One region of the Sphingomonas sp. 22176 genome, then DNA from elsewhere that is predicted to be linked to it. Evidence: riboswitches for the same ligand, from Rfam matches in the RefSeq annotation. Region 1 holds a riboswitch; the other holds the start of a gene.
What was found. Region 1 has a riboswitch for S-adenosylmethionine ahead of ACTJKY_RS07810 (threonine aldolase family protein). Riboswitches for the same ligand answer to the same signal wherever they lie in the genome.
Positions count from the first base shown of each region.

Region 2: another riboswitch for S-adenosylmethionine. It lies ahead of ACTJKY_RS08120 (aminotransferase class V-fold PLP-dependent enzyme); the one in region 1 lies ahead of ACTJKY_RS07810 (threonine aldolase family protein).

Region 1 is NZ_JBQEPL010000001.1:1,603,576-1,607,761, reverse strand. Features, by position in the region: gene ACTJKY_RS07825 (bifunctional riboflavin kinase/FAD synthetase) at 1-685, shown strand, start outside; gene ACTJKY_RS07820 (competence/damage-inducible protein A) at 696-1,451, opposite strand; gene map (type I methionyl aminopeptidase) at 1,505-2,329, shown strand; SAM-I-IV-variant riboswitch at 2,432-2,541, shown strand; gene ACTJKY_RS07810 (threonine aldolase family protein) at 2,594-3,646, shown strand; gene ACTJKY_RS07805 (ferredoxin--NADP reductase) at 3,817-4,186, opposite strand, start outside.
Region 2 is NZ_JBQEPL010000002.1:51,998-56,183, forward strand. Features, by position in the region: partial or broken gene ACTJKY_RS08115 (IS481 family transposase) at 206-1,156, opposite strand; SAM-I-IV-variant riboswitch at 1,457-1,561, shown strand; gene ACTJKY_RS08120 (aminotransferase class V-fold PLP-dependent enzyme) at 1,599-2,378, shown strand; gene ACTJKY_RS08125 (hypothetical protein) at 2,509-2,724, shown strand; gene ACTJKY_RS08130 (DUF6055 domain-containing protein) at 3,122-4,186, opposite strand, start outside.

The DNA.
Region 1 (4,186 bases):
CGGCGCGGGTGCAGACGGCATGCTGGTGTTCCATTTCGACGCCACCCTCGCCCGCCTCACCGCGCGGCAATTCGCCGAGCAGCTGGTGGACACGGCCGGCGCGGCCGGCGTCGTCACCGGCGAAGATTTCACCTTCGGCAAGGGCCGCGAAGGCAATGTCGCGACACTCGCGACGCTCGGCAGCGAACTCGGCTTCACCGCCGAGACGGTGGGCGCGGTGGCGCTGGACGGCCAGATCGTCTCCTCCAGCCGGATCCGCGAGCTTCTCAAGGCCGGTGATCCGCGCGGTGCCGCGACGCTGCTCACTCGCCCCTTCGCGATCGCGGCGGAAGTGGAAGGCGGCGCCAAGCTGGGCCGCCAGCTAGGCTATCCCACTGCCAATATGCGGCTCGGCACCTATCTTCGCCCGAAATACGGCATCTATGCCGTGCGCGGGCGGCTGCCCGATGGCCGCGTGCTGGATGGTGTCGCCAATCTCGGCATCCGCCCCAGCTTCGATCCGCCGATCGAGCTGCTGGAAAGCTTCTTCTTCGATTTCAGCGGCGACCTGTACGGCCAGCAGCTCGAAGTCGAGCTGATCGAGTATCTGCGGCCCGAGGCGAAGTTCGACAATCTCGACGCGCTGATCGTGCAGATGGACAAGGATTCGGCGCGGGCGCGGGAGCTGCTCGCGCGGGGCGTCTGACGGCGCTTCGCTAGATCCCGCCGTCGACCGCCGCAAAGCCGCGCGTTTCCAGCCCGTCAGCAATTACCGCGACGACCCGGTCGACGACCGCCGCATCGGTCGCGCGCACCACGAAATTGGCCCCCACGCGCCCTTCCCGGAAAAACGGATAGCTGCCGATAGACACGCCCTCGTGTGCGCGCTCGGTATCGCCCAGCAGGTCGGCGATCTCGCTCTCCGCGACCCAGCAGCCGATCGTGCGCGAGACGACCGGCAGTCCGCCTTCCAGCGTGCCGGTCAGCGCATCGAGCATGCCCGCCGCGATGTGCGGCACGCCGGCCAGGATGAAGATGTTGCCCCAGCGGATCCCCGGCGCACCGGACATGCGGTTGACGATCAGCTCGGCGCCTTCGGGCACCCGCGCCATCCGCAGCCGCGCCTCGCTGAGCCCGCCCTTGCTGGCGTAATAAGCCTCCAGCAGCGCGCGCGCCTGCGGGTGGACGATCACCGGCACGCCGAGCGCCGCGGCGATCGCGTCCACCGTGATGTCGTCATGCGTCGGCCCGATGCCGCCGGTGGTGAAGCAATAATCGTTGCGGGCGCGCAGCGTGTTGACGGCTTCCACGATCGCGTCCTGCTTGTCGGGCACCACCCGCACCTCGGCGAGGCGGATGCCCTGCGCATTCGCCCAGGTGGCGAGCTGCGCAATGTTCTTGTCCTGGGTTCGGCCCGACAGGATTTCGTCGCCGATCACCACCAGGGCCGCTGTCCAGATCCGCTCGTGCATGTGCTTAGCGCTACGCTCTCGCAAAGGCGGGTGCAAACGCCTATATGGACAGGATGACCGAATATGTGACCGTCACCGCGGATATGCCGCAGGCGCGCAGCCATGCGATCAAGCTCCATGGGCCCGAAGGCTTTGAAGGCATGCGCAAGGCCGGCCGCCTCGCCGCCGAGATCCTCGACGCGCTGGTGCCGCACGTCGTCCCCGGCGTGACCACCCAGGAGCTGGACGACATCGTCCGGTCGATGACCGTCGCCGGCGGCGGCGTGCCCGCGACGCTCGGCTATCGCGGCTATACGCACAGCTGCTGCATCTCGATCAACCATGTCGTCTGCCACGGGATTCCGGGCGACCGCGTCCTCAAGGACGGCGACATCGTCAATATCGACGTGACCCCGCTGCTCGGCGGCTGGCATGGGGACACCAGCCGCATGTACCTGGTCGGTGACGTGCCGATCAAGGCGCGCCGGCTGGTCGACGTGACCTATGAATGCCTGATGCTGGGCATCGAGCAGGCCAAGCCGGGCAACCATCTGGGCGACATCAGCCACGCCATCCAGCGACATGCCGAGAAGCATCGCTACGGCGTGGTCCGCGATTTCTGCGGGCACGGGCTCGGCCAGGTGTTCCACGACGCGCCTGAAGTGGTCCATGTCGGCCGCCCCGGCACCGGCCCCGAGCTGCGCCCGGGCATGTTCTTCACGATCGAGCCGATGATCAACATCGGCCGGCCGGACGTGAAGCTGCTCGACGACGGCTGGACGGCGGTGACGCGCGATCGCTCGCTTTCGGCGCAGTTCGAGCACTCGATCGGCATCACCGAAACCGGCTGCGAGATCTTCACCACCAGCCCCAAGGGCCTGCACCAGCCGCCGTACTGAGGGGCTCGCGCGCCTGAGACCCTAAACTTCCTAAACTTCGCGGTCCTGCGGGAGGGCGTACGCAACAATCTTGCGCCCTCCCACAACTTCCGCTAACACCCTCGCCAGCATCAAGAGTCGGGCCGACGCCCGGCACCAACCTGCCCCGTGCAAGGTGGTGCCTCCACGCCGAGTGGGGGGATGTGGCCGAACCCGGCAACACGGTGTCCACGCCACATTTCCTGTCGTCGCCCGCCTCCTGGAACAGGAAGAAGGCAGTAGAGCGTGACCACCGAAGCCCAGCAATTCGCCAGCGACAATTATGCCGGAATCTGCCCCGAGGCCTGGGCAGCAATGGAAGCCGCCAACACCGGTCACGCCCCGGCCTATGGCGACGACCATTGGACCCACAGCGCCGCCGACGCCTTCCGCACCCTGTTCGAAACCGATTGCGAGGTGTTCTTCGCCTTCAACGGCACCGCGGCCAATTCGCTGGCGCTGGCCGCACTCTGCCAATCCTATCACAGCGTGATCTGCTCGGCCGCGGCGCATGTTGAAACCGACGAATGCGGTGCGCCAGAATTCTTCTCGAACGGCTCGAAGCTGCTCGTCGCGCAGAGCGAGGACGGCAAGCTGACCCCCGCCGCCGTGCGCGCCGTGGCGACCAGCCGCTCCGACATCCACTTTCCCAAGCCGCGCGTCGTGACGATCACCCAGCCCACCGAGACCGGGCAGGTCTACACGGTGGATGAAGTGAAGGCGCTCTCAGCCGTGTGCCGCGAGCTGGGCCTCAAGCTGCACATGGACGGCGCGCGCTTCGCCCATGCCGTTGCGACGCTCGGCTGCGATCCGGCCGAGATCACCTGGCGTGCCGGCGTCGACGTGCTCTGCTTCGGCGGCACCAAGAACGGCATGGCGGTGGGCGAAGCCGTCCTGTTCTTCGACCGCGCACTGGCGCAGGACTTCGATTATCGCTGCAAACAGGCCGGGCAGCTCGCCTCCAAGATGCGCTTCCTGGCCGCTCCCTGGGTCGGCATGCTGGAAAACGGCGCCTGGCTGCGCAATGCGCGCCATGCCAACGCTTGCGCGCAGCAGCTGGCGGGGCAGCTCGCGGAGCTGCCGGGAATCGAGCTGATGTTCCCGGTGGAGGCCAACGGCGTGTTCGTCCGCGCGCCCGAACCGGTGCTGGAGGGCCTGCGCGCGCGCGGCTGGCGCTTCTATACCTTCATCGGCGGCGGCGCGCGGTTCATGTTCGCGTGGGACGCCGATCCGGCACGGGTGGACCAACTGGCCGCCGATATCCGCGCGGTCAGCGGAACGACGGCGCTCGCCGCCTGAGTGTTTCCTCCCTCGGAGCGCAGCTCCGGGGGAGGGGGACCATTTGCGCAGCAAATGGTGGAGGGGGCTTGCCGGCGGCGGGAGGGTTCTCCCCCTCCACCACCGCCTTCGGCGGCGGTCCCCCTCCCCCGGCTTTGCCGAGGGAGGAGACGCTAACTAGGTACGCCAGCTCAGCCGACGAAGGCGCGCTCGATCACGAAATCGCCCGGCGCGTTGTTCGAGCCTTCCTTGAAGCCCTTGCCCTCGAGCAGCGAGGCGAAATCGCGGATCATGTCCATCGATCCGCACAGCATCACGCGGTCGGTCTCCGGATGGAGCACCGCGTCGCCCGGCACGCCTTCGAACAGCTTGCCGTTCTCCAGCAGCGTGCCGATCCGGTCGCTGGTGTGGAACGGCTCGCGGGTCACCGTCGGCACATAGTGGAACTGGGCCGCGGCCTGCTCGCCGATCAGCGGATCGTCCGCCAGCTTGGCGGCGAGTTCGTCATGATAGGCAAGGTCGCTCACCCGGCGCACGCTGTGCACCGCGATCACCTGCTCG
Region 2 (4,186 bases), on a different contig from region 1:
CGACAGGGCGTTTCGGGCGGAACTCGACAATCAGCCCTGCGAACCGCTAAAGGGTCATTCTAGTAAATAATATGCGACATCGCAAATCGTTTGGGATTGGAGCAACTTAATGTCGAATATGTTCCTAAGATGTGACTTTTACGCGAGGTGGCTCTAATCGACATCGCCAGCAAGCAGCCGAACTGTCATGTTGTATACTAGTTGTTTAGTCCGGCATCTTGTGGATCGGATTGACGATGAACCGGTCTGGCTCTGACGTCCAGATCTTGGCGATGTATTCCTAGGGTGTGAGCCCGCTGAGCGTCTTGAGCCGGCGGGCAAAATTATAGGCGGCCATGAAGTCAGCGAGGTGCGTCCGCAGCTGGTCGTGGCTGTCGTAGTGGAAGCGTTTGACGGTCGCCTCCTTGATGGTGCGGTTCATCCGCTCGACTTGTCCGTTGGTCCACGGATGGTTCGGTCCGGTGAGCCGGTGCTCGATGCCGTTTGCCTCGCAGATCATGTCGAAGTGCATCTGGCGGGAGCAGGCGGTATTCCGGTTGCGGGGCTGCTCGGCGAACTGAATGCCATTGTCGGTCAGGATGGTTTGGATGCGGTAGGGGACGGCTGTCAGCAGGTGTTCGAGGAACTCCCACGCTGTCCGTCGATCAGCCTTGTCAACCAGCTGCGTGACCGCGAGCTTGCTGGTGCGGTCGATGCCGACGAGCAGGTAGAGTTTGCCTTCGGCGGTCTGCACCTCGGCAATATCGATGTGGAAGAAGCCGATGGGGTAGCGCTTGAAGCGCGGCCGCTTCGGCTTGTCGCCCTCAATGTCCGGCAAGCGCGACATGCCGTGTCGCTGAAGGCACCGATGCAGCGCTGAGCGCGTCAGATGCGGGAGCGACGGTTGCAGGGCGTAGAGGCAGTCGTCGAGTGGCAGCAGTGTGTGGCGCCGGAACGCCACAACCATCGCCTCCTCGGCCTCGGTCAGGGTCGTTGAATGGGGGGCTTTCGGCCCGGTCTTCAAATCATCGACCGTCGCCCGTTTCCGCCACTTCGCGACCGTCTTTGGGTTGATCCCCAGTTCCCGGCTCAGCGTCGCGAGCGAAGCCTGCGATCGCTGTATTGCTGCTCGGACGGCGTGCGTGGTCGTGGCGCTCCCGTGACGAACCTGTCCCACATCGCTTCCTTCCATTCCAACGAAAGGATCGCACCATCAAACCGTGGGATCAAACAGCGCAGCGTTCGTGCTTTAGCGACAAGCGCCACAGAGGCACCCGCCCTCGATCATCCCTGGACTGTTCATAGGCAAAATTTGCACAATCAGCGCCCATTATGGAACGTCAGATTGCCCAAAGAGCTACCGCGCGGCCATTCCCAAAACTCGATCCCAATCGAGAAACAGCAGACGTCGATGGAGTGCCGAATGTCGGCGGGCTTCATCCCGAGCTTGCGGGCGCAGGAAGCGCGACGTAAGGTGATTGCGCATCAAGAGTTGGAACGACGCCAACGCCAACCTGCCAATCCGGGCAAGGTGGCTCTCCGCGAGGAGGATGTGGCCGAGCCGGCAACAAAACGGACTGTGTCACGCGTCGTCTCCAAAATGTGCAGGGAGCGAAAACGTGACGGACGATCAATCACTTCAGCCGAAGGCATCTCTCTACTTCGCGAATGCGGCGGCCGGCGTCATGCTGCCCGACGTCGTCGAGGCGACTGTGAGGCATCTTCGCCGCGAAGCTGAAATCGGCGCAGTTCCTGCCGCAGCGGAAGCATCAGACGTCATTGCGGCGGGCTATGCTGCGGCAGCCGACCTGATCGGAGCCGAGATCGATGAGGTGGCTTTCGTCGGGAGCGGCAACCGGGCGCTCGCGGCCTTGATCCAATCCGCGGCCCTTCAACCAGGAGATCACGTGCTGGTCGACCGCACGTGCTGGGGCGGCACACTCCACATGTTGTCCAGCTATCCCGGCGTCATCGTTGACGTGATGCCGGTCGATCAGCACGGTCGGGTCGATGTGGATGCGGCCAAGGCGCGGGCGCACCCCGCAACCAGGCTTGTCGTGCTGACATGGTGCCCCGCCACCTGCGCGATCTTTAAACCGGCGGAGGCGGTGGGCGTGCTCGCGGAGGAGTTGGGTGCTTTTTACATCGTCGATGCGTGCCAAGTGGCGGGTCAACGCCCGATCGACGTCCGCGATCTGCGCTGTCACGGCCTCGCTGCGAGCGGACGCAAGTGGCTTAGAGGGCCGCGTGGCACTGCGCTGCTTTATGCTTCCCGAGAATACTTGACCGCCACCCGGGCATTCATGGCTGACCAGTTCGGCAAGGCCGAACCGATGCACGGCGCTATGAGACAGGGGAATCGAACGTGGCCGGTCGGGTCGGCCTGTCCGTCGCGCTAAGCGGCGCGCAGGCAATCGGCGTAGACGCTATCGCGCGACAACTCGCCAACATCGCAGATAGGCTTCGCACTCGCATTCTGGCGGTGTCGGGCGCGGCGATCATCGAGCAGGGGATGACCTCGCGGGTTTCGTGACGGTGACCGGTCTGGATGTGCCTAAGACCGCCGCCGCGCTGGCCCGTGCCGGCATCACAATCAGCAGTCCGGGGCGCACCTACGCGCCGCTAGACATGGATGCGCGGGGCCTAACCAGCATTATTCGGATCGCGCCTCATGTTTTCAGCACAGCGGGCGACGTCGATGCGCTAGTCCAGGTTCTGGAGCGGGTAGCGACTCATAATCACTGATGAGGGATTCCCGAAACATCATCGCTATGCGAATACCTCGACCGTCTCACCGACCCTCTCCAATGGGAACAATAAATGCGCAGACGGAGGCGGTTCTTCGCGGCCTTCTACGACCGAGTGTATCCCCGCTGCATGACTTCCACACGTTCGGGACCGAGCGGAATCCGCCCATGCAAAGCCGCCTCTCCGATGGTACGGACACGTGGATTTGGTCGACTCATTCGCATTACAGCTTCTTTAGATGTTTACGCCTTTAGCGGCGCAACTGGTTAACACATTTGTATATACAACTATGTTGCGTAAATTTCGGAGGAAGTCGCGCTAGTGTCGAGTTCCGTTCATTCCTTCTCGACCAAGTTCACAGCCCTTAACGGTGGAAGGGCGCGCGCGATCGGCGCTACCTTGCCACTGCTCCAGTGAGTTTGAGCTGATAAGGGAATATGTCGGGCGTTGGGAATTGGGCGTCGCCGTTCCAACCTAAAGTCTGATAAACATAAGGAGTCGCGGTGACTGCAAGAATATAAGTTACCCCTGTGCTTACCGGTATTTGTGAGCTGGCGCTCTCCGCATCATCAACCGCTGCCAGAGGGCTGTACATTGCTCTGCCTTGAGCATCGATCGCAACTAAGCGGAAGCGCCACGCCGATTTTGGAATCTTCGGCTCGCCGGTCAACTGTACCGTTATTTTCGAAGAGTCCAGCTCAGGCGTGAGGCGAATCAAATGCGTGCCGAACTGTAGGAGTGGTCGGTCGTACGACGAATGATAAGTGCCAGCCACACTTGCCGGCGACAGCTCTGCATAGCGTTGGGCCATGGGCACATCTCGAGCATAATCTAGGAGCGCCTTCTGCATCTCGAAATCGCCGGCCGCTAACCTGGCACCGAACATGCCCATGAAATCGGCGAAGCTACGCCATCCGTTCGGAAATGCGCCCGTCTTCTGCCCAATCCGAACAAATGCTTCCATTTGATCCTCACGACTCCGCCCGTCGGCTTCGCGCAAATTGTCAGTCCAGACTTGCCAGAGGAGTGGGCGCGTAGAGTCACCTTCCTGCAAGGCGACTAGCCAAGGCCATGCCGCATATCGCAGGTCGGAAAAGGTCGGACCCTTTTCAAGCTGCCCCAGATATGCCGCGACTTGAGCCCCCCCGTTCATCGAAAGCGAGACACTGTTCCATTCGGCAAAAGTTTCCCACGCGGGCCCCGCCGAAGGTCGGTCACGAAATCCTCCGGTGTACGTAGATATGACGTGCGAATATTCGTGGACGAGTGTGGTTGATCCGGGCTGCAGATACACGCTGCTCAACCAAAGCGCGTCCGACGCGCTGGCGCCGCAGTCACCTCGGTCTCCATCCGAGATCCAAGGCAGCCCAGTGCCACAGATGTAGATGTTGATTCGCTTGGGTGAAGGATCATTCAAATAGGGAAGCGGTGAATTCAGGAAGTATTGGTTGAGAAGCCA